2 regions of the Streptomyces sp. NPDC058691 genome follow, and region 2 is predicted to be linked to the other one. Evidence: riboswitches for the same ligand, from Rfam matches in the RefSeq annotation. Region 2 holds a riboswitch; the other holds the start of a gene.
What was found. Region 2 has a riboswitch for glycine ahead of gcvT (glycine cleavage system aminomethyltransferase GcvT). Riboswitches for the same ligand answer to the same signal wherever they lie in the genome.

Region 1: it holds a riboswitch for glycine, as region 2 does, so the genes downstream of both, gcvP (aminomethyl-transferring glycine dehydrogenase) here and gcvT (glycine cleavage system aminomethyltransferase GcvT) in region 2, are expected to answer to the same signal.

Annotation. Positions count from the first base shown of each region.
Region 1 is NZ_JBHXSO010000084.1:6,901-21,594, reverse strand. Features, by position in the region: gene katG (catalase/peroxidase HPI) at 1-1,077, opposite strand, end outside; gene ACFWVC_RS35695 (Fur family transcriptional regulator) at 1,570-1,980, shown strand; gene ACFWVC_RS35690 (DUF6131 family protein) at 2,115-2,270, opposite strand; gene ACFWVC_RS35685 (PhzF family phenazine biosynthesis protein) at 2,578-3,408, shown strand; gene ACFWVC_RS35680 (CPBP family intramembrane glutamic endopeptidase) at 3,421-4,248, opposite strand; gene ACFWVC_RS35675 (glutamate--cysteine ligase) at 4,291-5,787, opposite strand; gene ACFWVC_RS35670 (hypothetical protein) at 6,334-6,963, shown strand; gene ACFWVC_RS35665 (DUF5999 family protein) at 7,214-7,420, shown strand; gene gcvP (aminomethyl-transferring glycine dehydrogenase) at 7,518-10,412, opposite strand; glycine riboswitch at 10,563-10,667, opposite strand; gene ACFWVC_RS35655 (PRC-barrel domain-containing protein) at 10,769-11,152, shown strand; gene ACFWVC_RS35650 (DNA polymerase IV) at 11,189-12,550, opposite strand; gene ACFWVC_RS35645 (MerR family transcriptional regulator) at 12,643-13,314, opposite strand; gene ACFWVC_RS35640 (bifunctional nuclease family protein) at 13,459-13,932, opposite strand; gene ACFWVC_RS35635 (MerR family transcriptional regulator) at 14,022-14,694, opposite strand, start outside.
Region 2 is NZ_JBHXSO010000038.1:26,020-40,713, reverse strand. Features, by position in the region: gene ACFWVC_RS25275 (DUF885 family protein) at 1-428, shown strand, start outside; gene ACFWVC_RS25270 (enhanced serine sensitivity protein SseB C-terminal domain-containing protein) at 483-1,259, opposite strand; gene ACFWVC_RS25265 (enhanced serine sensitivity protein SseB) at 1,314-2,105, opposite strand; gene ACFWVC_RS25260 (hypothetical protein) at 2,290-3,045, shown strand; gene ACFWVC_RS25255 (AAA family ATPase) at 3,095-3,784, opposite strand; glycine riboswitch at 3,957-4,059, shown strand; glycine riboswitch at 4,061-4,186, shown strand; gene gcvT (glycine cleavage system aminomethyltransferase GcvT) at 4,245-5,357, shown strand; gene gcvH (glycine cleavage system protein GcvH) at 5,445-5,825, shown strand; gene glyA (serine hydroxymethyltransferase) at 5,890-7,161, shown strand; gene ACFWVC_RS25235 (L-serine ammonia-lyase) at 7,317-8,699, shown strand; gene ACFWVC_RS25230 (FAD-binding oxidoreductase) at 8,772-10,475, opposite strand; gene ACFWVC_RS25225 (lysophospholipid acyltransferase family protein) at 10,488-11,195, opposite strand; gene ACFWVC_RS25220 (SDR family NAD(P)-dependent oxidoreductase) at 11,239-12,030, opposite strand; gene ACFWVC_RS25215 (hypothetical protein) at 12,287-13,114, shown strand; gene ACFWVC_RS25210 (SDR family oxidoreductase) at 13,114-14,694, shown strand, end outside.

The DNA of each region.
Region 1 (14,694 bases), on a different contig from region 2:
GTCCTTCGGCCGCCACTGGTTGGCGCCGGCGGGGCTCTGGAACAGCTCCCACTCGTAACCGAAGAGGATCTCGAAGAAGCTGTTGTCCCACGTGATCGGGGTGTTGGTCCAGATGCCCTCCAGACCACTGGTGATGGCGTCACCGCCCTTGCCGGTGCCGAAGCTGTTCTTCCAGCCGAAGCCCTGCTGCTCCAGCGGCGCGGCCTCCGGGTCGGCGCCGACGCTCTCCGCCGGGCCCGCGCCGTGCGTCTTGCCGAAGGTGTGACCGCCCGCGATCAGGGCGACCGTCTCCTCGTCGTTCATGGCCATCCGGCGGAACGTCTCACGGATGTCGCGGGCCGCGGCGATCGGGTCCGGGTTGCCGTTGGGGCCCTCGGGGTTGACGTAGATGAGGCCCATCTGGACGGCGCCGAGGGGGCTCTCCAGCTCCCGGTCACCGGTGTAGCGCTCGTCGCCGAGCCACGTGGTCTCGGGACCCCAGTAGACGTCCTCGTCGGGCTCCCAGACGTCCGCGCGGCCACCGGCGAAACCGAAGGTCTCGAAGCCCATCGACTCCAGGGCGACGTTGCCCGCGAGGATCATGAGGTCGGCCCACGAGAGGTTCTGGCCGTACTTCTTCTTCACCGGCCACAGCAGACGGCGGGCCTTGTCGAGGTTGCCGTTGTCCGGCCAGCTGTTGAGGGGCGCGAAGCGCTGCTGCCCGGCCCCGGCGCCGCCGCGGCCGTCGCTGATGCGGTAGGTGCCCGCGCTGTGCCACGCCATGCGGATGATGAACGGGCCGTAGTGGCCGAAGTCCGCCGGCCACCAGTCCTGCGAGGTCGTCAGGACCTCGGCGATGTCGCGCTTCACCGCGGGGAGGTCCAGGCTCCCGAACGCCGCGGCGTAGTCGAAGTCGCCGCCGAGGGGGTTGGCCACGGCGGGGTTCTTGGCGAGGATCTTCAGGTTGAGCCGCTCCGGCCACCACTGGCGGTTGCCGCCGCCCTGCGTCGGGTGCGGAGCGCGCCCGTGGGCGACCGGGCAGCCACCCCCGCCCTCCGTCTTGGCGTCTACGACGATTGCGTCATGGTTCTCAGACATGCGAATCCTTCCGGACCAGGCGGATCACGGTGCTCAGGCACTGCGGGCGGCAGGACAGCGGGGGCAGGGGGTCTCGCCGGTGGCACGATGGGGGCCGGCGGCGGAGCGGGGCGCGTCCGGCGCGGCGCACGGGACGCGCCGCGGTGAACGCGGCGAACGACTCAGCCACGGCTCGGCAGGACGGCAAAGGCCGCCCCGGTGCCGGAAAGGCCACCGCCCCGGAGCGTTCCGAACGACGCGACGCGGACGGCCATCGCCGTCGGGCACGGCCGGGCCGGCACCGCGCAGAGCGCCGGCGGTGATCCCGTCACGTCCCTAGTCTCCTGCCGTACCCGGGGGCTTCCTGTCCCTTGGCTATTGCCGGAACCGATCCTACGATGGACGCAATCCAAGTCAAGAAGCGTGCCAACCCCCGAGCCCCGATCGCATCGGCACCGGGACGTCCACTGGTAAATTTCGGGTATCCCACCGAACCTGAATAGGTGAACCGACATGAGTGACCTGCTGGAGCGACTGCGAGGGCGCGGCTGGCGGATGACTTCCCAGCGGCGTGTCGTTGCGGAGGTCCTCGACGGCGACCATGTGCACCTCACGGCCGACGAGGTGCACGCCCGCGCGGCCGTGCGGCTGCCCGAGATCTCCCGGGCGACCGTCTACAACACGCTGGGTGAACTGGTCTCCCTCGGCGAGGTCATAGAGGTCGCGACGGACGGCCGCGCCAAGCGCTACGACCCCAACGCGCACCGCCCGCACCAGCATCTGGTGTGCTCCGCCTGCGGCACCGTCCGCGACGTCCACCCGGCCGGCGACCCGCTGACCGACCTCCCCGCGGAGGAACGGTTCGGCTTCACCGTCTCCCACGTCGAGGTCACCTACCGCGGACTCTGCCCGTCCTGCGCCTAGTCGCGCCGCTCCGGCGTGAGGTCGTCAAGTCCCCGACCGGCCGACGAGTTCGCCGGACCGCCCGGAGGGCCTGAGCGGCGGCCAGGCCGAACGGCGCGCTCCTGGCGCGCCGTTCGCGTCTCTTCCCGGGTCGCCTAGTAGTAGTGGCGACGGCCACCGATGGCATGCCCCATCGCGCCCAGCACCCAGAGCACGAGCCCGATGACCACGAGAATGATCCCGATGGTCCACAGGATCGAGATGCTCGCCAGGAACCCGATGATCAGCAGGATGACGCCAAGTACGATCATGATGCCCTCCGTTGGTCGATGGCACGACGCCCGGTTCCGCACGGTGCGAGCGGCATCCGCTCCGGTGCGCCGCGGGCACTCGCCCGATGTCCGTGCGCCTCACCGAGGTGTCTGTCCCGCCGTTCCGGAGTGCTGCGTGACCGTGCGGTCATCTAAATCACCTCATTCACCACATTCCGTTCCTATCGGGCGGCTACCCCGGTTCGCGCGGAACATCCCTGCCTCAATCTGTGGACTTTCCGGCCGGAGCCACGGCCGCCGGATTGGCCCTGTCGTGCGGCTTCACACCCCGCCTACGCTCATCCTCATGCGGATCCAAATCGTCGACGCCTTCACCGACCGCCCCTTCGCGGGCAATCCCGCCGGCGTGCTGCTGCTGCCCCACGCGGACGCCTTCCCGGCGGACGAGTGGCTCCAGTCCGTCGCCGCGGAGCTCAACCTCTCCGAGACCGCCTTCGCGCACCCCACACCCGACGCCCCCGACTCCGACTGGGCGCTCCGCTGGTTCACCCCGGCGGCGGAGGTGAACATGTGCGGGCACGCCACCCTGGCGACGGCCCACGCCCTGCACGCCAGTGGCGCAGCCACCGGCACCGTGCGGTTCAGCGCCCGGTGCGGGGTGCTGACGACCGGCACGGGCGCGGACGGCACGATCACGATGGACTTCCCGACCGCGCCGCTGACAGCGATCGAGGTGCCCCCCGGCGTCGCCCCGGCGATCGGCGCCGACGTGCTGTCGGCCCACGGGACCGGTGAGGACGTGGGCGATCTGCTGGTCGAGGTGGCCGACGAGAAGACCGTACGAGCGCTCGCCCCCGACCTGGCGAAGGTGGCCGCACTGCCGTCGAGGCGGGGCCTGATCGTCACGGCGCCGGCCGAGTCGCCCGCCGCGGAGGGCTACGACTTCGTCTCGCGGTGCTTCTTCCCCGTCCTCGGCATTCCCGAGGACCCGGTGACGGGCAGCGCGCACACCGCTCTCGCCCCGTTCTGGGGGGCGCGGCTGGGCCGCGACGAGCTGACCGGGTTCCAGGCCTCCGCTCGCGGCGGCCTGGTGCGGACGGCGCTGCGCGGGGACCGCGTCCTGCTCACCGGCCGGGCGGTGACGGTGGTCGAGGGCGAACTGCACGCCCACCCCTGACCCTCCGCGCGCTCACGCGGTGGGCAGCCATCCGACCTTGCCCGCCAGCAGCGCGTACCCGACGAAGGCCACGATGTCGATGAGCGAGTGGGCCGCCACCAGCGGGCCCACCCGCCCCCAACGGCGGTAGAGCAGCACGAAGACGACGCCCATCGCCATGTTGCCGAGCAGTCCGCCGATGCCCTGGTACAGGTGGTACGAGCCGCGCAGCACGCTGCTCGCGACCAGCGCCCCCATCGGCGTCCAGCCCAACTGGCCGAGCCGGCGCAGCAGATAGCCGACGACGATCACTTCTTCGAGTACGGCGTTCTGGATCGCGGAGGCGATGAGGACCGGGATCTTCCACCACACGTCCGGCAGGGACTCCGGCACGACGGTCAGATTGGCCCCGGAGGCCCGGGCCCCCAGGTAGAACAGCAGCCCCGTGCCACCGATGACGGCGGCGACCACCGCCCCGCGCAGCACATCGGAGCGCGGCCGCCGCAGGTCGAACCCGATCACCGGCATGCCCGTGCCCTCCCGCGCCAGCAGGTGGGCGACGAGCGCCACCGGGACCAGCGCGGTGGCGATCCCGAACAACTGCCACGACAGGTCAAGCCACGGGCGCCCCGGAGCCTGCGTGCCCACCAGGGTCGCGGCCTGGTCCTTCAGCCCGCCGGGTTTGGTGACGGAGCCGATGAAGCTGATGAGCGCCGAGAGCGCGCTGGCACCGAGCGACAGCGCGAGCACCAGCAAGGTCTCGCTGCGCAGCGTGCGCCGCTCCAGTCCGCCGGCGCCGCCGTTCCCGGCGCCGCCCTCGTCGATCGTCCTGCCGTCCACAGAGGCATCCACCCGCGCCATCCTGCCTCATCGGCCCGGCGGACGGCGTGAGCGGGTCCCGGCTCAGGGCTCCACAGGCCACTCGTGGACGGGCGCCCCGTCCTGCATCAGCTCGCAGTAGCGCACGGTCATCGCGGCCAGCGCGCGCTGCCGGTCCAGTCCGCGGTCCAGCTCCCGGTGGAAGACGGCGGCCTGCCACTCGGCACCGTTGGTACGCCGGCGGCAGCGGCCCTCGATGATCCCGAGATAACGGTCCCGGTCCACCGGGTCGATGCCCCAGCCGTCCAGCCCGGCGGCGGCCATCGGCAGCAGTTCCTCCAGCACGAGCTCGACGACGGGCACCTCGATCGTCCCGCTGCCGCGCGAAGACCTGGGCCAGCGCAGCACGGCCTCGATGCCGTGGCGGCAGGCCTCGTCGAAGTTGGACGCCGCCGCGGCGAACGGCAGACGCGTCCAGACCGGGCGCGGGGCCTCCGCCAGAGCCCGCACCAGGCCGTAGTAGAAGGCCGTGTTGGCCACGACGTCGGCGACGGTGGGACCGGCCGGCATCACACGGTTCTCGACCCGCAGATGCGGGACGCCGTCGACGACCGCGTAGACCGGGCGGTTCCAGCGGTAGATCGTGCCGTTGTGCAGGGTGAGTTCCTTCAGCTGCGGCACCCCGCCCTCGTCCAGGACGTGCAGCGGGTCCTCGTCCTCGCAGATCGGCAGCAGCGAGGGGAAGTAGCGCACGTTCTCGGCGAACAGGTCGTAGGCGGAGTCGATCCAGCGCTCGCCGAACCAGGTCAAGGGCCGCACCCCCTGGGCCCGGTGCTCCTCGGGACGGGTGTCCGTCGCCTGCTGGAAGAGCGTCGGGCGGGTCTCCCGCCACAGCTCCCGGCCGAACAGGAAGGGCGAGTTGGCGCCGAGCGCGACCTGCGGCCCGGCGACCACCTGCGCGGCGTTCCAGACGGCGGCGAAGCGGGCCGGGGTCACCTGCAGATGCATCTGCATCGAGGTGCACGCGGCTTCGGGCGCGATGGAGCCGGAGGTGCTCGTCAGACGTTCCACGCCGGCGATGTCGAGCGTGATGTCCTCGCCCCGGGCGGCAAGGATGCGGTCGTTGAGCAGGGTGTAGCGGTCGGCCCGGGAAAGGTTGGCGCCCACCAGGTCCTGCGCTCCGAGGGTGGGCAGGATTCCCACCATCACGATCTGGGCGCCGACCTCCCGGGCTTTTCTGTCGGCATATCCCAGTGCCATGCGCAACTCTTCGGCGAGGCGGTCCAGCACACGCCCGGAAAGCCGGTGCGGAGCGATGTTCACTTCGATGTTGAACTGCGCGAGCTCGGTCTGGAAATCATGGCTCGCGATGCGCTCCAGCACCTCCTCGTTCATCATGCGCGGCAGGCCGTCGCGGTCCGTGAGATTGAGTTCGATCTCCAGCCCCATGAGATTTCGGGGACGGTCGAACCGCTTCTCCTCCAGAAGCCGCTCCAGCCCCAGCAGGCACTGCTTGAGCTTCCTGCGGTAGCGCTGGCGGTCGGAGAGGTCGAACCCCGTGGCTGCGACCTTTTCCCCCATCGAAGGTTCCTCCTCGCGTGGGCCGTGATCACATCATGCCCAGGGTTGAGATCGATAACGCCCCCTGTGACGCACACGACCCGGTAAGCTGGCGGGAGCACCGTCTTCCGGCACATTCCGATGGCATGGAACATAATTCACGTGCCATCCGCGGGCCCCTCGTGAAAAACGTCGGCGAGATTCAGCCATCCGTGACGACGGGAAATGCCCAGCCCACCGGACCGGGAGACAGTCCTAATGCGGACCATTCGGCCGTTCAGGGTGACCTGGATCGGCCTTGCGGTTAATATCGCTGACGGCTAGACGAAACACTGCGCGAACACACCTCGTATATCCTCTGTTCACAGGCAGAGCCTCCGCGATCCGCCGCGCGCCCGCGACGCTCCGGCCACGGGAAAGGGATCCGCATGCCCACGCTGATTCCGAACGCCGCCACCCCCCGGCGCCCCTTGTGTTCGGCCTGCCCTGGCCTGCTGTTTCATCGCTGACAGCGCTGTCCGCACCCCATTGAGCACCCCCGCGTCTCCCCATGAGAGGCCGCCCACCATGCCGCTGCAGGTAGCTCCAGCCCCCGCACCCGCTCTGCGAAGCGTTCTCGCCGCACTCAGCTCGCCCACCGCCGTCCGCGAGGCCCGCACACCCTCTCTGCGTTCCGCGGCGGGGCCGCTCGTCGCCGAGCACCCGCTGCCGTTGCACGTGCTCGACCCCGTGATCGCCGGACCCGACGGGCTGCCGAGGGCGCGGCTGACCGGCTGGCGCTTCCACATCCACTCCGGGGAGCGGAGCGAGGCGGGGATCCCGTCGGCGGAGGGCCGGGGACGGGTGGTCGCCGCCGGGGAGACCATCCACACGCCGGACGGATGGGCGTTCTCGCACTTCCGCGAAGGGCCGTACCTTGCCTCCACGGAGCGCGCGCTGCTCCAGGCCGACGCCTTGGTCACGCCCTACCAGCCGCATCTGCTCTCGGTGCCGGGGCTGTACATGCTGACCCTGTGGCTGCACGGTGACATCGGCGCCGATGCCGGAACGGCTCAACCGGCCGCCACGGACCTGCTGATCCCCCTCGCGCCGGCCCCGCCCGGCATCGCGGCGCACCGTTTGCACCGGTTCTCCGACCTGATGCCCATGCTCACCCTGCGACTGGCGCCCCCGCCCCTGCTCGGCACCACCGCTTGACGGTTGCCTTCTGGGGCGGCGCTCGAACGCCTCCGTGACCGACCGGTCACGGAGGCGTTGCATTGTCCGGGCAACCGCCCGCCAGAGTGAAAGCGTCACCAACTATCGAGGGCTGCTCGCGCGAAATCCCTGCGGAAATCCGTCAGTAGAGCAACACTGGGACCGACCGACTGAACGGGGGACGGCCATGACTGAGGTTCCTACCCAATCAAGCCGTACGTCACACCACTCGCAGCGAAAGACATCGTCCATGTGCCCGCACCAGCCGCATTGCCCGTCCGCCGCCAACTCCGACCGGGAGGCCGCGCACATCGTCGCCAGCCACCCCGAGCAGGGCTGGAGTCTGCTGTGCAACGGCGTCCTGCTCTTCGAGGACACCGGTGAACTGCTCCCCGACGGACAGATCATCGCCCCGCACCGCCCGCTCGGCAGCGAGCACGTCGTCACCGCCGCATGACCCGCGAGTCCGGCGCGAAAAGGGGCCGACCCCGCTGACGAACAGCGGGGCCGACCCTTGGTGAATCTCCGGCCCGTCTTCCGGGCCTCAGCCGGGATTACGCGTCGTACGCGTCCAGCGGCGGGCAGGAGCAGACCAGGTTGCGGTCGCCGAAGGCCCCGTCGATGCGGCGCACCGGCGGCCAGTACTTGTCCGCGGCCGTCACGCCCGCCGGGAAGACCGCCTCTTCGCGCGTGTAGGAGTGGTCCCACTCCCCGCCCAGCGCAGCCGCGGTGTGCGGGGCGTTGCGCAGCGGGTTGTCGTCCTTGGGCCACGCCCCCGAGCCGACCCGCTCGATCTCCGCGCGGATGGCGATCATCGTGTCGCAGAAGCGGTCCAGCTCCGCGAGGTTCTCGCTCTCCGTCGGCTCGATCATCAGCGTCCCGGCGACCGGGAACGACATCGTCGGCGCGTGGAAGCCGTAGTCGATCAGGCGCTTGGCGACGTCGTCGACGGTCACGCCCGTCTCCTTGGTCAGCTCGCGCAGGTCGATGATGCACTCGTGCGCGACCAGCCCGCCGGGGCCGGTGTAGAGCACCGGGTAGTGCGGCTCCAGGCGCTTGGCGATGTAGTTGGCACCGAGCACCGCGACCTGCGTTGCGCGCTTCAGGCCCTCGCCGCCCATCAGGCGCACGTACGCCCAGGAGATCGGCAGGATGCCGGCCGAGCCCCACGGAGCGGCGGAGATCGGGCCGACGCCGGTCTCCGGACCGGCCGCGGGCTGCAGCGGGTGGTTCGGAAGGTACGGCGCGAGGTGAGCGCGCACCGCGACCGGGCCCACGCCGGGGCCGCCGCCGCCGTGCGGGATGCAGAAGGTCTTGTGCAGGTTCAGGTGCGACACGTCGCCGCCGAAGTGACCGGGCTTGGCCAGGCCCACCAGGGCGTTGAGGTTGGCGCCGTCGACGTAGACCTGACCGCCCGCGTCGTGGACGGTCGCGCAGATGTCGCCGATGTGCTCCTCGAAGACACCGTGCGTGGACGGGTAGGTGACCATGAGCACGGCGAGTTCGTCGCGGTGCTGCTCGATCTTGGCCCGCAGGTCCTCGACGTCGACCTCGCCGTCACCGGCGGTCTTGACGACAACGACCTTCATGCCGGCCATCACGGCACTCGCGGCGTTGGTGCCGTGCGCCGAGGAGGGGATGAGGCAGACGGTGCGCTGGGGGTTGCCGTTGGCGCGGTGGTACGCGCGGACGGCGAGCAGACCGGCCAGTTCGCCCTGCGAGCCTGCGTTGGGCTGCAGGCTGACCTTGTCGTAGCCGGTGACCTCGGCGAGGCGCTCCTCCAGCTCACGGATGAGCGTGAGGTAGCCCTCCGCCTGCTCGGCGGGGGCGAAGGGGTGCAGCGCGCCGAACTCCGGCCAGGTGACCGGCTCCATCTCGGTGGTCGCGTTCAGCTTCATGGTGCAGGAGCCGAGCGGGATCATGCCGCGGTCCAGCGCGTAGTCGCGGTCGGCGAGGCGGCGCAGGTAGCGCAGCATCGCGGTCTCCGAGCGGTGCTGGTGGAAGACCGGGTGGGTCAGGTAGTCCTCGTCGCGCAGCAGCCCGGCGGGCAGCGCGTCCTCGGTGACGGCGTCCAGGCGCTCGATGTCGGCATGGTCGCCGGTGACGCCGAAGGCGCCCCAGACGGCGGCCAGGTCGGCGCGGCCCGTGGTCTCGTCACAGGCGATGCCGACCAGGTCGCCGTCGACCTGGCGCAGGTTGACACCGGCCTCGCGGGCCGCGGCCACGACCTCGGCGGCCCGTCCCGGCACGCGGGCGGTGACGGTGTCGAAGAAGGCGCCTGTGGTCACCTCGACGCCGCCGGCCCGCAGGCCGGAGGCGAGGACGGCGGCGTAGCGGTGGGTACGGCGGGCGATCTGCGCCAGTCCGCTCGGGCCGTGGTAGACCGCGTACATGCCCGCCATGACGGCGAGCAGCACCTGGGCGGTGCAGATGTTGCTGGTGGCCTTCTCGCGGCGGATGTGCTGCTCACGGGTCTGCAGCGCCAGGCGGTAGGCCTTGTTCCCGTCGGCGTCGACGGAGACTCCGACCAGACGGCCGGGCAGGCTGCGGGCGTGGGCCTCGCGGACGGCCATGTAGCCGGCGTGCGGGCCGCCGAAGCCCATCGGCACGCCGAAGCGCTGGGTGGTGCCGACCGCGATGTCGGCGCCGAGCTCGCCCGGGGAGGTGAGCAGCGTCAGGGCGAGCAGGTCGGCGGCGACGGTGACGATCGCCCCCAGCTCGTGGGCCTGGTCGATGACGGGCTTCAGGTCGCGCACGGCACCGGAGGCGCCCGGGTACTGCAGCAGCACGCCGAAGACACCGCGCTCGGCGATCTCCGCGGGGATGCCGTCGGTCAGGTCGGCGACGACCACCTCGACACCGGTGGGCTCGGCGCGGGTCTCGATCACGGCGACGGTCTGCGGGAAGGTCTCGGCGTCGATCAGGAAGACGCCCTGCTTCACCTTGCCGACCCGGCGGGCCAGCGCCATCGCCTCGGCGGCCGCGGTGCCCTCGTCAAGCAGCGAGGCGCCGGAGGTGGGCAGACCGGTCAGGTCCGCGACGACCGTCTGGAAGTTGAGCAGCGCCTCCAGGCGGCCCTGGGAGATCTCCGGCTGGTACGGGGTGTACGCCGTGTACCAGGCGGGGTTCTCCATGACGTTGCGCAGGATGACCGGCGGGGTGAAGGTGCCGTGGTATCCCAGGCCGATCATGGGCCGCAGCACCTGGTTGCGGTCCGCGAGCGCGCGCAGCTCGGACAGCACCTCGGGCTCCGTGCGGGCGGCCGGCAGGCCCAGGGCCCCGGCGCTCTTGATGGTGTCCGGTACGGCTGCGGCGGTGAGCTCGTCCAGCGAACCGTAGCCGACCTGCGCGAGCATCTTGGCCTGCGCGGCGGCGTCGGGTCCGATATGGCGCTGCTCGAACGGGATGCCGCGCTCCAGCTCGGTGAGAGGGATGCGGTGGGCGGTCATCTGCGGAGGCCTCCTGGTCTGGCGCGACACGGCCTCCCCCTCTGTCATCTGCACCTGAGAGTTTCACCGTCCCGCGCGCGGAACGGCTTTCACCGTCGGTGAGGAACGGGCCGCCACGGACGGACTGCCCTTCCTGCTTTCCAGAGTGACCTCACCCATGCGGTACGGATGCCTGAGAGATTCCGGGGAGGGTTTGCTCCTTCGGCGCCCGGCGGCCGGTGCGTCGCACCGCCAGGACTCTCCCGCATGGGGTCGCCAGCCGCTGTCAGCCTACCAGCGGGGTTGGTTGAACGGTCATGTGACAGCGGACACCTTTCGTGCCTAAATAGGAGTAATCGCGACCAGTTGGAGGGACCGTGCAGACCGGTATCGATCCGCGGAGCCTGATCGGGCGCAGGGCCTTCGACCGCAACGGAATGAAGATCGGAACCGTCGACGAGGTGTACCTCGACGACGCCACCGGGGAGCCCGAGTGGGCCGCGGTGCGCACCGGCCTGTTCAGTCGTGACGCCTTCGTTCCCCTGGAGCCCAGCGAGTTCGGCGAGGACGGGCTGCGCGTCCCGTTCGACAAGGCACTGATCAAGGACGCCCCGGACTTCGGGGTGGGCCGTCACCTCTCCCCTGAGCAGGAACTGCAGCTCTACCACCACTACGGGATGAGCGGCCCGGGAGCCTTCCCTGGACCGGGGGACGAGCCGCCGCCCGACCGCGACTTCGGCAAGCTCGCCGGCGACAGCTGACCGTTCCGCCTGCGCCATCCCCGTCACCCGTCCTCCTCATCCGTCCCCGGATGACACCAGCGGCAGCGGCTCCGAGGGCTCGAGATCGGGGTCGGTCACCGCGAAGGTCCGCACCCGTCCCGGCAGCACCGACTTCGGTTCCTCGAAGCGCACGGTGACCCGGCCGACCCCGCTGCCCTGGACCCAGCCGGCGCCGTACTCGGAGTGCCGGACGTCCTGGCCGGGCGTCCAGCGCCGTTCCGTGACGGCCGGCGTCCCCGCGGCGCCGGCGCTCTCCGCTACGCCCTCGCCCGCCTCGGCGGCGCCCTCGTCGTCGGGGTGCGCCTCCTCGCGCTCGGCCGCCTGGGCGAACAGGTCCTCCTGCGTGAAATCCGCGAGCCCCGCCACGCCGACGCCGAGCAGCCGTACGCCGCCGGTGAGGTCCACGGCCTCCAGCAGCCGCTCCGCCGTCTCCCGGACGACGGTGAGGTCGTCGGTCGGGGCGCGCAGCGTCTCGGAGCGGGTGAGCGTCGTGAAGTCGTACCGGCGCACCTTCAGCACGACCGTGCGGCCGGAGCGCCCCGCCGCGCGCAGCCGCCGCACACAGCGGTCGGCGAGCCGGTCCACCTCCAGCCGGATCCGGACGCGGTCGGTGAGGTCGACGTCGAACGTGTCCTCGACGGAGATCGACTTGTGCTCGCGGTCCGGGACCACGGGCCGCTCGTCCACCCCCAGGGCCATGCCGTGTACATGCGCGCCGTGCGCCCTGCCCAGCAGCCGTACGAGCTCGGCCTCGCCCGCCTCCACGACCTCCCCGACCGTGGTGATGCCGCCCCTTCGCAGGTGCTCGGCCGTGGCGGGTCCCACCCCCGGCAGGGTGCGCACCTGCATGGGCGCCAGCAGATCGCGCTCGGTACCGGGCTCGATGACGACCAGGCCGTCCGGCTTGGCCTGCTCCGAGGCGATCTTGGCGAGCAGCTTGGACCCGGCGAGCCCGACCGAGCCGGTGAGCCCCGTGGCCGCCCTGATGTCGGCCCGCAGCCGCTCCCCCACTCGCCGCGGCTCGTCCCCGATGCCACCCGCCTCCAGGTCCACGAACGCCTCGTCCAGGCTCAGTGGCTCCACCAGGGGCGACAGCCGGGCCAGTATGTCCATGACGACATCGCTGACCTGCCGGTACACCCCGAAGCGCGGCACGAGGTAGGCGGCGTTGGGGCAGAGCCGGCGGGCGTGGGCCATCGCCATCGCCGAGTGGACCCCGTGCACACGGGCCTCGTACGAGGCGGTCGCCACCACACCCCGCGGGCCCAGCCCCCCGACGATGACCGGCTTCCCCCGCAGACTCGGCTTCGCGGCCTGCTCGACGGCGGCGAAGAACGCGTCCATGTCCAGGTGGAGGATGGTCGGCGCGCTTCTCACGTCACCGATGGTGCCCTACGGCACCGACACCCGCCGTACGCCTGTACGGCGCGGACGGGTGGGACGACGGCGCCGCCGGGCGGCCGCCCGGGTCAGACCGCGCGATTGCGGCGCCGGGCGAGTTCGTCACCGGGGTTGTGGCCGACCAGGGTCTCGCCGGTGTCGACGCGCTCGCCGTGCAGCTGCGACAGGCCGCTCTCCACGTCGCGCCACACGACGCCCACAGCGATCCCGAAGATGCCCTGGCCGCCCTGGAGGAGGTCGACGACCTCGTCGGGCGAGGTGCACTCGTAGACGGTGGCGCCGTCGCTCATCAGGGTCATCCGTGCCAGCTCGGCAGGACTGGTGGAGCGCAGGTGCTGCACCGCGGTGCGGATGTTCTGCAGGGCCACCCCGGTGTCGAGCAGCCGCTTGACGATCTTGAGGACGACCACGTCCTTGAAGCTGTACAGCCGCTGGGTACCCGAGCCGTAGGCCGGCCGGATGCTGGGCTCCACGAGCCCCGTGCGCGCCCAGTAGTCGAGCTGGCGGTAGGTGATGCCGGTCGCCGCGCAGGCGGTGGGCCCTCGGTAGCCGACGCTCTCGCCCGGCCCCTCCGGCTCCTGGCCGGAGACCTCCCCCGCGCCCCCGCCGGAGGCCACGGCCGCGTTGCGGGCCAGGGCCGCGCGCATCGGATACGGGCCGCCAGCGGCCATACCGTCGCCGGTGCTTCTCACGCCGACCTCCCGTCCCTTCGCACCCCTGAGGGCACGCGCACGTGCCATCGGGACTTTCCATCTCGACGGTAGGCAGTCACTCCGGGTGCGTCAACGATCGCCACGCTCGGCACGCCGAGTGATATCAACCCCTGGAGTGGTTTGCCGTATCCGTTCAGGGGGTAAGGCTCGTCGAATGGTCGGCGCCGGATCTCACTGGCTGCTGGTTCCGAAGTCCTCGGGCGAGATCTGATCGAGGAATTCCCGGAACTTCTCGACCTCGTCCTCCTGCTCGTCGGGGATGGCGATGCCGGCGTCGTCCAGCACACCGTCGCTCCCGTAGATCGGGGTTCCGGTCCGCAGTGCGAGCGCTATGGCATCGGAGGGACGGGCGCTCACCTCCACGCCGCTGGCGAACACCAGCTCGGCGTAGAACACGCCCTCGCGCAGGTCGGTGATCCGGACCTCGGTCAGCCTCTGGCCGACGGCCTCGAGCACGTCCTTGAAAAGATCATGGGTCAGCGGCCGCGCGGGCGTCATGCCCTGCTGCGCGAAAGCGATGGCGGTGGCCTCCCCCGGCCCGATCCAGATGGGCAGGTAGCGGTCGCCTCCCACTTCCCGCAGGAGCACAATCGGCTGGTTGGAGGGCATTTCGACCCGGACACCCACGACGTCGAGCTCGTTCACACAGCAACCCTAGGACGTGCTCGGCAGGTTTGGGTAGTCGGGACGGGCCCGGCCGGTCACCGGCCGGGCCGAGTCCCGGTCACTCAGCGTCAAAAGAGCCTGATCCTGAGGGCCGACTGGACCAGCGCCGCGTGCAGGCGCACCGACAGCGCCGCCAGCTCCCTGGCGGTGGCCTCGGCGTGCGTCCTGGTCTGCGGATTGCGGTGCAGGCGCAGCGGGGCGACGACCTGCTCCACCAGGCCCGCCTCGCGGTCGGCGGCGGCCTTCACAGCGCGTAGGTGGCGCGGTTCCAGCCCGAACCGTCCCAGATCGGCCACGAGCTTGGCGATGTTCACCGTTTCGGCGTCATAGTCGCCGTCCGAGCCGGCCTCCACCAGCCCGTACGCCTCCCACTGCGCCAGTTCGGCGTCGTCGGCGCCCGTGGCGGCCATCAGTTCGTCCCGGCCGATCCGCAGGCCCAGGCCCGAATCCGGCTCGATGGCACCGGCCTCCAGCAGTTCGCGCGGCTCCGCGGGCGCGGGCAGCGGCAGCGGCTCGCCCCGGTCCAGGGCGTCCAGGTGCTCGCGGATCACTTTGAGCGGAAGATAGTGGTCCCGCTGCATCCGCAGCACGTGACCCAGCCGCTCGACGTCCCTGACCGAGAACTTCCGGTACCCGGACGGGGTGCGATGCGGTTCCACCAGCCCCTCCGCCTCGAGGAAGCGGATCTTGGAGATGGTGACCTCGGGAAACTCCTCACGCAATTCGTTGAGCACCGCTCCG
Region 2 (14,694 bases):
TCCGGCGCGTCCTGCACTCCCTGTCCTTCTGCGAGGGCTGGGCGCACTACGTGGAGGAGGTCTGCCTGGAGGAGGGCTTCCGTTCCCGCGATCCCCGCTTCGCCATCGGCGTCGCCCTGGAGGCGCTCGTCCGCGTCACACGGCTCGCCTGCGCCATCGGGCTGCACACGGGGGCCATGACGCTGGAGGAGGCCACAGTCCGGTTCATGCGCGACGCCCGCCTCGCGCGCGCCGGTGCCGCCTCGGAGGCCCGCAGGGGCACCTTCGACGCGGCCTACGGGCGCTACACCTGGGGCAAGTTGGAGATCATGCGGCTGCGGGAGCGGGCCCGCCAGGAGTGGGGGCGGGACTTCACGCTGCAGCGGTTCCACACGTCCCTGCTGGAGCTGGGCAGCCCCCCGCTCGGACTGATCTCCGCGGTGATCTGACGGGCCCCGGGGGCGGCTTGGGGGGAGACCCCCCGCGAGCCGTCCCCGGACGGCTCAGTACCGCTGCGGCGCCCGGCCGTGGACGGCGCTCGCGGCACCGCCGCCCGCGTGCGCGTCGCGGTCGTAGAAGGGCTGCGCGGCGGCCCGCATCCACATGCCGACGGGGTCGTACTCGTCGGCGAGGGCGACGGCGGCGACGGGCAGTCCCTGGGGCACCGCGGCGAGGGCGGACTGCATCATCAGCCGCACCGTCTCGGCCGACTGGGAGCCGCTGTCGTAGAGGTCGACGCCGATCGCGAGATACGGCTCGCCGACGGCCGGCTGGACCCACGCGCGCCGCAGGGACCGCACCGCGGGGTTGCGGTGGGCCTGCTGGGACAACAGGGCATAGTACTGGGGGATCTGGAGTGCGGGCTCGGCTATCCGCAGCGGTCCCGCGGGGGCATGGTCCAGCCCGAGACCGATCCGGCGCAGATCGAGCCAGGGGACGCCGACGCCGCCGCCGGGGGCGTGCGGGTTGAGCCACAGGCCCCAGCGGTCCGGGAAGAGGGAGGCGGCGATCTCACGGCCGGACACGACCTCGTGCGCCCGGGTCCAGCCGCTGGCGGCCAGTTCGCGCGAGGAGGTCACGCAGGGGGCGTAACCGTAGCCGCCCACCTCCATGTTGCCGTACTGCGCGTCCGCGGCGCCGGGGCTGCCCTGCCACAGCAGCATCCAGACCTCGCCGTCGGCGAGGGCCCGCAGCAACGTCTCGTACGCGTCGAACCTACCGGGCGTCACCTGCCGGAGCGCATGCTCCAGCCCACTGTCCCCTCCCGCGCCCGCGACCACGTGACCCGCCCTTCCACCTCTGCGTCGTCTGCTGCTTCGCCTGCCGGACCAAGGTTATGCGCCGGTGCCGACAAAGAAGGGTCGCACGCGCTCGATCATCCAGTCCCCCACGGGGTCCTGTGCGACGTCGAGAAGGACGAGACTGACCTGCCACGGCACCGGGACGGCGCCGAGCGCGCGGCCGAGCGCGGTCATCGCGGCGACGCGGTCCTCCTCCTGCCAGCGGTCGAGCTCGACGCCGATGAAGAGCGCGGCCGGGTCCCCCTCGACGCTGGCCAGGGCGCGACGTGCGGTGAGGACGACCGGGGTGACGGCGAACTCGCCCGCGGCGGCGGCCAGGAACTCCACCGGCTCCTCGTCCGGCGAGGGCTCCCACAGCCGCACCCGGGCCCCGGTCGGCGTGCCGGGCTCGCGGTCGGTGCGGCACAGCTCCATCACGGCGGGCGGCGGCAGCGGAATCCCCACCGCGCCACCGGGGTTGACGGCGATGCCGACCTGGGGCGGCAGTCCGCGGGCGAACTCGCGCGCCGGGGCGACGGCGAAGTCCATGCCCTGCGCCGCGTGGAGGAACTGCTGCTCGGAGCTGAACACCGGGACGTAGGCGCCGCCGCCGAGTTCGATGGTGGGCAGGTCCAGGTCGGGGCTGCCGGGGCCGCCGCCGGCCGGCAGCGGGATCCACAACTCCGAGCGGCCGAGCACCTCCAGGACGCGGGCGGTCGCGCCCGGATCGCCGAGGGCGGCGGTGAGGACCTCCTCGAGTTCGTTGGCGGGCCAGGTGCCTGCGGCCTGTCCGCCGGCGAACGCCGGGGCGAACCCGTCGGGTATCCGCTGCCCAGGGATGTCCACTGCGTCTCGCCTCGCAAAATCCGGTCGTCGTGCCCTCACCCAAAACCCTATCCGCAGCAGGGCCCGAGGGACCCCCGCGGGCCCGGATCCGTCACACCGTGCGATCGTCCGGTTGCGAGGGGTCACGACTTCTCACAAGGTGGGGCAGGCAAGGACAAAACCCTCACTTGGGAGATTCCTCAATATGCGCATCACCAGGACCACCTCCGCCCTCATAGCGGCCGCCGTCTGCGGTTCGCTGACGATGGGCCTCACCGGCGGTGTCGCGAGTGCCCACGCCCCGGTCCGGATCACGGCCGTTCACCTGGCGCCTGCCGCCGATGCGGCGGAGACCGGCCGAGCCGACCTCATCGCCAAGCTGGGTGACACGCTGTCGATCGGCGCGAAGCTCACTCAGGAGGCCCAGGCCCAGGCTCCCGACTCGGCGAAGCTCGAGGAGCTGCGCCAGGGCCTGGAGGAGGCGACCCAGCAGCTGTCCACGGTCGTCGGCCAGGCGGCCGGCGCGGCCGACCCGTCGCAGACCTACCAGTCCGGCATCGACCCGGCGGCACAGTTCCCTGCCGGCCCCGCCACCGACCCGCAGTTCGCCGACGTGGCGCTGCCCGCCGACAGCAGCGAGCGCGCCGCGGACCCCGTGTCCGACGTCCAGAAGCAGCTCGACACGCTGGTGGCAGATGTCGCCGCGCTGCTGAAGGCGGCCCTGGCCAAGGACCTCGCGGGCGTGACCGCCGGTGTGACCAGGGTCGTCGCCGACCTGCAGGCGCTCCTGCTGTCCGTGCCGAAGCTGCTGACCGGTGCGCTTCCCCTTCCCATCACGCTGCCGCTGGACGACCAGTCGGCGCTGGACCCGCAGGCTCCCGAGGCCCTGGCGCCCCAGGACCCGGCCGCGGCTCCCCAGGCTCCCGAGATGCCTGTGGCGCCCTTCTCGCAGGTCCAGTAGTCCGCGCGATCACCGCACCATCGGCGCACCACCGTGGCGGCCCGGCCGCTCAGCCGTCGAAGTCGATGGCCTCGAGCCGCCGGGCCGCTTCGCGGTCCAGCAGCACCGCCGAGGTGCAGGCGGCCGGCAGCCGGCCCTCCTCGGCCGCGCGCAGCAGCAGCCGTGAGGCCCGCTGATGCCGGGCCATGGCGTACGCCGACACCCCCCGCCCCCGCGCGCGCTGCCCCTCGAGGGCGGCCTCCACGGGCACGTCGAGCAGCACCAGGTGCATCCCCCGGCCGCGGCGCCGCGCCTCCCGGCCGACCCAGGCCCGTACCCACGGCAGGGTGCCGCAGTCGTGCAGGGCCACGCCGGCGCCGGAACGCAGGGCCCGCCACAGCCCCAGGTAGTGCGCCAGCCGCACCAGGGGGCGGTAGACGGCATAGGGGAGCAGGCGGGGCATCCGTACCTGCCAGCGCTCGCGCACGTCCTGGGAGTCGATCAGCCAGGCGTCACCGGAGACGCGGCGCATCAGGGTGCTCTTGCCGCCGCCGGGGAGCCCGGAGACGATCAGGACGTCACCGGCCGGGTAGCGCAGCCGGCGTACCCGGGTGCGCCCCGCGCGCAGGTCGACCAGCCTGCTCGGGCGCACCGAGCGCCCGGCGCGGACCGCACCTCGGGGACGGACCGCCGGCCGCACGGCCGCCGGACGGGGAGCGGCCGGTGCCCCGGCCGTCGCGTACGCACTCTGCCACCGCACAGTCGCCCTCCCGGTGAGACTTTCAAGAAATGGTAAATCCTCGGTATGCGCCTACCCAGGGAAGCGACGCGGTGACAACACGATCGGGACCCGACCGGGACATCGGGGACACGGCCGAGACAAGGCCGGGCGGCCGTGCAATGATGGCGGCCTCAATCACATATCGGCCGTTCGAGGCCGCGCGGGAGAGTTCCCCGTTCCCGCCACGGCGGGCGGGGCGCCGAAGGAGCAAGTCCTCCCTTGAATCTCTCAGGCACAGATACCGCGCGTCCGAGGCACATCTGAAAAGCGGGCGAGCCCTCCCGGTCACGGGGCGGCCGCCCCACCCAAGGTGCAAACCCGGGCTCCTCCGCACGGAGGGTCGAGGTGAACCTCTCAGGTTCCGATGACAGATGGGGAGGGCAAGCCCCCTTCCTGTCATCGCCCGACTTGTCTTTCCATGTCCTTGGGAGCCCGCCCGATGAGTGAACCCCGCCGTACCGCGCTGGACGCCCTGCACCGTTCCCTCGGTGCCACCATGACCGACTTCGCGGGCTGGGACATGCCGCTGCGGTACGCCAGCGAGCGCGACGAGCACACCGCCGTACGGACCCGGGCCGGTCTGTTCGACCTGTCCCACATGGGCGAGATCACGGTCACCGGCCCCGCCGCGGGCGAGGCGCTGGACCACGCGCTGGTCGGCCACATCTCCGCGCTGGCCGTCGGCCGCGCGCGCTACACGATGATCTGTGCCCCCGACGGCGGCATCCTGGACGACCTGATCGTCTACCGGCTCGGCGAGCAGGAGTACATGGTCGTCGCCAACGCCTCCAACGCGCAGGTGGTCCTGGACGCGGTGACCGAGCGCGCGGCCGGCTTCGACGCCGCCGTGCGCGACGACCGGGACGCGTACGCGCTGATCGCCGTCCAGGGCCCGGAGTCCCCCGGCATCCTGAAGTCGCTGACCGACGCCGACCTCGACGGCCTGAAGTACTACGCCGGGCTGCCCGGCACGGTCGCCGGCGTCTCGGCGCTGATCGCCCGCACGGGGTACACCGGTGAGGACGGCTTCGAGCTGTTCGTCGCCCCCGCCGACGCGGAGAAGCTGTGGCAGGCGCTCACCGACGCGGGTGCGGACGCCGGCCTGGTGCCCTGCGGGCTGTCCTGCCGGGACACGCTCCGCCTGGAGGCGGGCATGCCGCTGTACGGGCACGAACTGACCACCGCCCTCACCCCGTTCGACGCCGGTCTCGGCCGGGTCGTGAAGTTCGACAAGCCCGGTGACTTCGTGGGCCGGCAGGCGCTGGCCGCCGCCGCGGAGCGCGCCGCGGCCGAGCCGCCGCGCAAGCTGGTCGGCCTGGTCGCCGAGGGCCGCCGGGTCCCGCGGGCGGGCTACCCGGTGGTGGCCGGCGGCGCCGTGATCGGCGAGATCACCTCGGGCGCCCCGTCCCCGACCCTGGGCAAGCCGATCGCGATGGCCTACGTGGACGCCGAGCACGCCGCGCCGGGCACCTCCGGTGTGGGCGTCGACATCCGCGGTACGCATGAGCCGTACGAGGTGGTGGCCCTGCCGTTCTACAAGCGGCAGCGCTGAGGCCCCGCCCGCACACCGGGCACAGCCGTCCCACCTGTCAAGACAGCCGTTCACCAGCACATCCCCTCATCCAGGAGAATTCACGCCATGAGCAACCCCCAGCAGCTGCGCTACAGCAAGGAGCACGAGTGGCTGTCGGCCGCGGACGCGGACGGCGTGTCCTCGGTGGGCATCACCGAGCACGCGGCGAACGCCCTCGGCGACGTCGTCTACGTCCAGCTCCCGACGGTCGGCGACTCGGTGTCCGCGGGTGAGACCTGCGGCGAGCTGGAGTCGACCAAGTCGGTCAGCGACCTGTACTCCCCCGTCTCCGGCGAGGTCACCGAGGTCAACGAGGACGTCGTCAACGACCCCTCCCTGGTGAACTCGGCCTCCTTCGAGGGCGGCTGGCTGTTCAAGGTGAAGGTGTCCGAGGAGCCCGCCGACCTGCTCTCGGCCGACGAGTACACCGCCTTCACCGGCAGCTGACCCCGCCGCGGCACCCCGCCGCCCCGCCCTGCCCACCACGACCTCCGGACGGATGATCCCCCAGATGTCGCTTCTCAACAGCTCCCTGCACGAGCTCGACCCCGACGTCGCCGCCGCCGTCGACGCCGAACTGCACCGCCAGCAGTCCACCCTGGAGATGATCGCCTCGGAGAACTTCGCTCCGGTCGCGGTCCTCCAGGCCCAGGGCTCGGTGCTGACCAACAAGTACGCCGAGGGCTACCCCGGCCGCCGCTACTACGGCGGCTGCGAGCACGTCGACGTCGTCGAACAGCTGGCCATCGACCGGGTCAAGGCGCTCTTCGGCGCCGAGCACGCCAACGTCCAGCCGCACTCGGGCGCGCAGGCCAACGCGGCCGCGATGTTCGCGCTGCTGAACCCCGGTGACACGATCCTGGGCCTGAACCTCGCCCACGGCGGGCACCTGACCCACGGCATGAAGATCAACTTCTCCGGCAAGCTCTACAACGTGGTCGCCTACCACGTGGACGCCGAGACCGGCCAGGTCGACATGGCCGAGGTCGAGCGCCTCGCCAAGGAGTCCCGGCCGAAGCTGATCATCGCCGGCTGGTCCGCCTACCCGCGGCAGCTGGACTTCGCGGCCTTCCGGCGGATCGCCGACGAGGTCGGCGCCTACCTGATGGTCGACATGGCGCACTTCGCCGGCCTGGTCGCGGCGGGGCTCCACCCCTCCCCCGTGCCGCACGCGGACGTCGTCACCACCACCACGCACAAGACGCTGGGCGGCCCGCGCGGCGGCGTCATCCTCAGCAAGGCCGAACTCGCCAAGAAGATCAACTCGGCGGTCTTCCCGGGCCAGCAGGGCGGCCCGCTGGAGCACGTCATCGCGGCGAAGGCGGTCGCCTTCAAGATCGCGGCGAGCGAGGAGTTCAAGGACCGCCAGGTCCGCACCCTGGAGGGCGCGAAGATCCTCGCCGAGCGGCTGACGCAGGCCGACGTCACGGCGGCGGGCGTCTCGGTGCTGTCCGGCGGCACGGACGTGCACCTGGTCCTGGTCGACCTGCGCGACAGCGACCTGGACGGCCGGCAGGCCGAGGACCGGCTGCACGAGATCGGCATCACGGTCAACCGCAACGCCGTCCCGAACGACCCGCGCCCGCCGATGGTCACCTCCGGCCTGCGCGTCGGCACGCCGGCGCTCGCCACCCGCGGCTTCGGCACCGAGGACTTCCGCGAGGTCGCCGAGGTCATGGCCGAAGCCCTGAAGCCGGGCTTCGACGCGGAGACGGCCAAGGCGCTCGGCGCCCGGGTCACCGCGCTCGCCGAGAAGCACCCGCTGTACCCCGGTCTGAAGTAGCGACCGTCACCCGTTGTGCGGGACCGCCCCGGGCGGGCGGTCCCGCACACTGGACCTTGCGCGCAACACCCGTGCGCGCGATCCGAACCACCCGGCGGCGACCCCGCCGGCCCCCGGCGGACAACGGGGTCCGCGAACCCGAGGAGTCCTTCACCGTGGCCATCTCCGTCTTCGACCTCTTCTCGATCGGCATAGGCCCGTCCAGCTCGCACACCGTGGGCCCGATGCGCGCCGCGCGGATGTTCGCCCAGCGCCTGAAGAACGACGGACTCCTGGCCGGCGTCGCCTCGGTGCGCGCCGAGCTCTTCGGCTCCCTCGGCGCCACCGGCCACGGCCACGGCACCCCGAAGGCGGTCCTGCTGGGCCTGGAGGGCGACTCCCCCCGCACCGTCGACGTGGACACCGCCGACGAGCGTGTCGAGCTGATCCGCGGCAGCGGCCGCATCAACCTGCTCGGCGCCCACGAGATCCCCTTCTCCGCCGACACCGACCTGGTCCTGCACCGGCGCCGCTCGCTGCCGTACCACGCCAACGGCATGACGCTCTTCGCGTACGACGACGCCGGGGTGCCCGTACTGGAGAAGACCTACTACTCGGTGGGCGGCGGCTTCGTCGTCGACGAGGACGCGGTGGGCGAGGACCGCATCAAGCTCGACGACACCGTGCTGAAGTACCCCTTCCGCACCGGCGACGAGCTGCTGCGCCTCACCCGCGAGACCGGCCTGTCCATCTCCGGCCTGATGCTGGAGAACGAGAAGGCCTGGCGCTCGGAGGCCGAGATCCGCGCGGGCCTGCTGGAGATCTGGGGCGTCATGCAGGACTGCGTGAACGCCGGCCTCACCCGCGAGGGCATCCTCCCCGGCGGCCTCAAGGTCCGCCGCCGCGCCTCCGCCACCGCCCGCCAGCTGCGCGCCGAGGGCGGCACCGCCGAACACGCCATGGAGTGGGTCACCCTCTACGCCATGGCCGTCAACGAGGAGAACGCCGCCGGCGGCCGCGTCGTCACCGCCCCGACCAACGGCGCCGCCGGCATCATCCCGGCCGTGCTGCACTACTACGTGAACTTCGTGGCCGGGCGGTCGACGCAGGCCGAGAAGGAGGACGGCGTCGTCCGCTTCCTGCTCGCCGCCGGCGCGATCGGCATGCTGTTCAAGGAGAACGCCTCCATCTCCGGCGCCGAGGTCGGCTGCCAGGGCGAGGTCGGCTCCGCCTGCTCCATGGCCGCGGGCGGCCTCGCCGAGGTCCTCGGCGGCGGGCCGGAGAAGGTCGAGAACGCCGCCGAGATCGGCATGGAGCACAACCTCGGCCTCACCTGCGACCCCGTCGGCGGCCTTGTCCAGATCCCCTGCATCGAGCGCAACGGCATGGCCGCGGTCAAGGCCGTCACGGCGGCCCGGATGGCGATGCGGGGCGACGGGCGGCACCACGTCTCCCTCGACAAGGTCATCAAGACCATGAAGGAGACCGGGGCCGACATGAAGGTCAAGTACAAGGAGACGGCGCGGGGCGGGCTCGCGGTGAACGTCATCGAGTGCTAGAAGAGCAGGCCCCGGCCGGCGCGTTCGTACCCTTCGGCGCTGTCGGGGCCTGCTTTGCCCGCGCGGCCGCGCTCAGACCACGATCTTGCGCGGGTTGAAGTTGCCGCCCGGGTCCACGGCGTCGAAGAGGCCGGACATGACGGCGACGCCCTGCGGCGAGATGTCCTCCTCCAGCCACGGCGCGTGCTCCAGGCCCACCCCGTGGTGGTGCGAGATCGTGCCGCCGGCGTCGATGAACGCCTGCTGGATCGCGCGCTTGACCGTGTCGTACTCGCCGAGCGGGTCCTCGTCGCCGAACACGAAGGCGAAGGTGAAGTAGAGACAGGCCCCGGAGTGGTACGAGTGGGACATGTGCGACATCGTCCAGCCCTTGCGGCCGATCTTCTCGTAGGCGCGGTCGGCCGCCTCGTAGACCGCCGTGTGGATGTCGCGCAGCTTCGACCACGGCCCGGCGGTCTCGCTCACGTCGCCGGCGGCACCGCGGTCGAGCAGGAAGTCCCGGATGTACGGGGTGTCGAACTTCTTCTGGTCGTAGAGCGCACCGGGCCCCTTGCCGACGCCGATGCCGTGGTGCTTGCGCACGATCCGGTCGACGAGCGACTTCTGCAGCTTCGCGTGCGCCTCGTCGCCCTCGAAGCCGATGAAGGACAGGCACATCTCGTCGAGGTTCCAGCCGCGCCGCCTGAGATACGCCATGAGACCGGCCTGTGCCTTCTTCTTGATGCCCTTGGACTCCTTGCTCGTCGCCAGGGAGAAGCCCGTCTCGTGCGCGTCCGAGACACGGGTGACCGAGGGCGTCACGTCGCTCTCGGCGATCTCCCGCATCGCGGCGAGGCCGTGGTCGAAGTCCTTGAAGAAGTAGGCGTGGATGGCACGCCTTTCGGGGAGCCGGTGCACCTGCACCGTGACCTCGGTGATGACGCCGAGCCGCCCCTCGGAGCCCACCACCATCTCCCGCACGCTCGGCCCGGTCGACGCGCTCGGCACGGCACGGATCACGAGGACGCCGCCGGGCCGCACGACCCGCAGTCCCTTGACGATGTCCGCGATGTCGCCGTACTTGTCCGACTGCATGCCGGACGAGCGCGTGGCGACCCACCCGCCGAGCGAGGAGTGGGTGAACGAGTCGGGGAAGTGCCCCATCGTCCAGCCGTGCCCGTTGAGTTGGGCCTCCAGATCAGGACCCAGCACCCCGGCCTGGACGCGCGCCAGGCCGGAGTCGGTGTCGATCTCCAGCACCCGGCCCAGGCGGCCGAGATCGAGCGAGACGACCACCCGCGACTCGTCCGGATGCGGCTCCAGGCTGCCCGCGATGTTGCTGCCGCCCCCGAAGGGGATGATCACGGCGTCCGCCGCGACGGCCGCGTCGATGACGCGCTGCACCTGATCCTCGTCGGCCGGGTAGACCACCACGTCGGGGCTGCGCGCGATCTCACCGGCCCGGAGGCGGACCAGGTCACGCAGGCTCTTGCCGTACGTGTGGACGACCCGGGACAGGTCGTCCACGACGGCGTTCCCGGCGCCGACGATGCCGCTCAGGACCGTGACGAACTCCTCGGGTGCCGTCGAGGCCGGCACCTTCAACCGCGAGAAGTCGGGCCCTTCGGTGCGCTCCCCCGCCCGGAGTTCGAGACCGACGGCCTTGTGCACGAACGGCGCGAAACCGGGCTTGTCCTCGTGGTGGAAGCCGACGCCTTCCACGCCCCAGCCCCACCACTTCATGTGTTTCACCTCACCGTTGCGCAACGCGTCGGTGCGGAAGGTGGATTCGGTCACGGACGGTCTCCCTCAGATGTGACGACGTGAGGTGGCATGCGCGCCGAGGATCCGGTCGGAGTTCTCCTCGGCCAGGGTGGCGATCGCCGAGCGGATGCGCTCGCTGAACTCGCTCACCGGCTCTCCGGGAAAGGCGGTGAGCGGTTCGCCGAAGACGACGCCGACCGGCAGGCGGCCCGGTTTGGGCCAGTTCGATCCGCGGGGATGCGCCGCGTGCGCGCCGATGACCGCGACGGGGAGCACCGGCACCTCGGCCGACGAGGCGAGCGCCGCCGCCCCGGGCTTGAACGCCCCGAGCGATCCGTCGCGCGAGCGGGTGCCCTCGGGGAAGATCAGGAGCGGCACTCCCCGGTTCAGCAGGGCCCTGGCGCTGACTCTGCGCGCGTTCGCTCCGGTGCGGTCGACCGGGAAGGCGTTGAAGAAGAGAGCCGTGAGGCCGCGCCGCCGCCACACGTCGAAGAAGTAGTCGGCGGCGGCTCCCACCGCGAGGTAGCGCGCCAACCGGCGGGGCAGCGCGCCCATGATGAGAGGCGTGTCGAGGTGCGAGGTGTGATTGGCGACGACGACATACGTGTCCTCGACGTTCGCCAAGTGCTCGCACCCGAGTACCGTGACGCTGGTCACGCCCCAGACGACGGGCTTCAACAACCCCCGCTGCGCGACGAAACGCGCCGCGGCGTGAGAGCGTGACGTGAAACGGTCGCGCATCGTCGCGGACATCCGCTTCCTTCCGGTGCGGGCTGGCTCGCCCGCACTGCTTCTTTCAATGAGTGGGACTGTGGTTGCGGCCGGACGAGATCCGTCGCGAGATCCAGCGCACGGTGCGGCGCGGAAGATGACGCGTGAACCAGATGAGCAGCCGGTACCGAAAACTCGGCATGGAGATCACCCGTCCGCGTCGCACGTCGCGCAGACTCGTCTGCACGAGTCGATCGGCGTCGAGCCAGAGGAAGTCCGGAATGCCCGACGACCGGATTCCGGCCCGGTCGTGGAATTCCGTGCGGACCCAGCCCGGACAAAGTGCCGTCACGGTGACGCCCGTTCCGTGCAGCTCGTTCGCCAGTCCCTCGGTGAGCGAGGTCACGAAGGCCTTGACGGCCGAATAGCTCCCCATCGTGACGAAGCCGGCCGTGCTCGACACATTGACGATCGCACCGTGCCCGCGTTCGCGCATGGTCCGCCCGGCGGCGCCGGCGAGCACCAGCACCGCGCGCCCCATGACCTCGATCGCCCGGTCGTGCGGAGCGGTGTCGGCCGAGGTCATCGACGCGTGGACGCCGAATCCGGCGTTGTTCACGAGCATGTCCACCGGGCGGACGGGGTCCTCCAGGCGGGCGGCGACACGTACGACGTCGGCGCGATCGGACAGGTCGGCGGGCAGTACCTCGACGACACGTCCGCGGTATTCCAGCTCGACCGCCATCCGGCCGAGCCGCTCCCTGTCGCGCGCCACCAGGACCAGGTCCCATCCACGGTCCGCCAGAGCGCGCGCGAACGCCGCTCCGATACCCGACGTGGCACCGGTGACAAGTGCGATTCCGGTACGGCTCAGCATGGTTTCACATGCCATCTGCTCGGCATACGAACTCCTCGCGCATGACGCACCTCTCGTTTCTCGGCTCCTTCCTTCGACCGGGCATACGCCGATCCTGTGACACGGGCTTTCGCACACGCTCATGCCGACCCGGGAATCGCGGGGCTGTCACACATCAGCCGGTTGCCCGGTCTCACGTGATGGCCCCCGACTGCCTTTCGCACGTTCCGGGGCCTGTGCAGAGTTGCCCCCCACTCCGGTCCCAGAAAGCCCGCGCATGAACTCAAACGACGAGGCGAGCACCGCGCCGCCCGAGACAGCGGGCTTCGACGTGCGTGAGTTCGCCCGTACGGCGCACGGCAGCCACCGCGGAAGGCTCGACCTCGGGTCGCTCGCCGAGGAGCCGCTCGACGCCGCATCCGTCCGGCTCGTCCGCGCGCTGCGCGACATGGAGCGCACGACGCTGCACCGCGTGCGCGATCTCCTCGTGACGGCGACACACAAGGACGCCCGGGTCACCGCGTTCCTCACCACGTGGATGTTCGAGAGGTTCTGGATCGCCGACGCCCTCGACGCCGTCCTGGACGCCTCTCCCGCCGCCCGGGGCCTGCCTTCGAGCGCCGGCCCGGCCCGGTGGGTGCTGGCGGAGCGCCGCGAGCGCCGCGGCCCGATCCGCCGCTCCCTCATCGCCAACGTCACCGGCACGCAGATCGTCGCCGCACACGTGACGACGGGCCTCGTGGACGAATGGATCACACAGGCGGCCTACCGGCGTCTGGCCGGGGTGTCCCCCGCCATGGCGGCGGTCATCGACCCGGTGGTGGAGATCAAGCAGCGTCACATCCGCTTCCTGGCCGAGGAGTCGGAGCTGCGGCTCGCGCGCTCGGTCCGCGCCCAGCGCATCACCCGCCGCGCCCTGCGGCACTCCGCCTGGCCGCTCGGCTCGGTCGGTCGCTCCCGGCACGAGCGCGCCTTCTTCGAACGCCAGGTCTTCGGCGACCGGCGCGGACGGGCCGAGGCGGGCCGTATCCGCGCGATGGTCGCCGCGCTCCCCGGCATCGGTCCCGGTGTCGCGTCCACCGTGGAATCGAGGCTCCTTCCGTGATGCCGCACAGTGCGAAGACCGAACTCGGGGACGCGCACGTCCTGCTCACCGGCGTGACCGGCTTCGTCGGGCAGGCCGTGCTCGAGCGGCTGCTCACCGACCACCCCGCCACCCACATCTGGCTCCTCGTGCGCGGGAAGGGCAGCCAGACCGGGCAGGACCGGCTCCGGCGGCTTCTGCGCAAACCCGTGTTCGAGCGCTGGCGGGATGCCGTGGGGGCCGAGGAGGCCGAGCGGATCGCCGGTGAGCGGATCACCGTGCTCGACGGCAGCATGACCGGCATTCCCGAGCTGCCCTCGCACCTCGACGTGGTGATCCACTCGGCGTCGGTCGTCTCGTTCGACCCTCCCGTCCACGAGGCGTTCGACACGAACGTCAACGGCGCCGTGAGCCTCTACCAGGCCCTGCTCGCCTCCGGATCGGACCCGCACGTCGTCCACGTGTCGACCTGCTACGTCGGGGGACTGCGGCGCGGTGTGGTGTCCGAGGCCAAACTCGGCCACGACGTCGACTGGCGCACCGAGTGGCGCTCCGCGACACAGGCCCACGAGCGCACCGAACTCGCCTCGCGGGAACCCGCGCGGCTCGAACGGTTCATGTCCCGCGCCCGCGGCGACCACGGCAAGGAGGGCCCGATCGCGGCGGCCCGCGCGAGCGAGGACGCGCGGCGCGAGTGGGTGCGTTCCCACCTCGTCGACGCCGGCCGGCGGCGCGCCCAGAGCCTGGGGTGGACCGACGTCTACACGCTGACGAAGGCACTCGCGGAACGTGCCGCGGAAGACCTCTGGGGCGAGGCCGGGCACCGGCTCTCCGTGGTCCGGCCGGCGATCATCGAAAGCGCCCTGCGGCATCCGTTCCCCGGCTGGATCGACGGCTTCAAGGTCGCCGATCCACTGATCTTCGCCTACGGCCGCGGTCAGCTGCCGGACTTCCCTGGGCTGCCCGACTCGATCCTCGACGTCATCCCCGTCGACTTCGTCGTCAACGCCATCCTCGCCGCGGCGGCGAACCCGGCCCCTGCCGACGAGCCGGAGTACTTCCACATCGCCTCGGGCGCGTCCAATCCGCTGCCCTTCCACCGCATGTACGAGAACGTGCGCGACTACTACACGCAGCACCCGCTGCCCAAGGACGACGGTTTCGTCACGGTGCCGACCTGGAAGTTCGCCGGCGAGCGCACGTTCAACCGGCGTCTTTCGCTGGCGAAGAAGAAGGCCGACCTGTGGGACGCCGGTCTGCGGCTGATGCCGAACGACGAGCGCAAGCGCGCTCTGGCGGCCGAGAACGCCAAGCTGCGCGCCGGCATCGCCACCCTGCGCAACTTCACCGACCTCTACCGCGCGTATGTGCGGACCGAGATCATCTTCGACGACCGCAACGCCCGCGCGCTGCACAACGCCCTTCCGGCCGAGGCGCGCGAGGACCGTGGCTTCGATGTGGAGCGGATCGACTGGGAGGAGTACCTGCAGAAGGTGCACCTCCCCTCCCTGAGCGAGCTGACGGCGGTCCACCGCCGCCGTAAGGCCGCGGCGGCCGGGCCGGCGAACGCCCGCCCGACACCCGGGCTGCCGCAACGCACC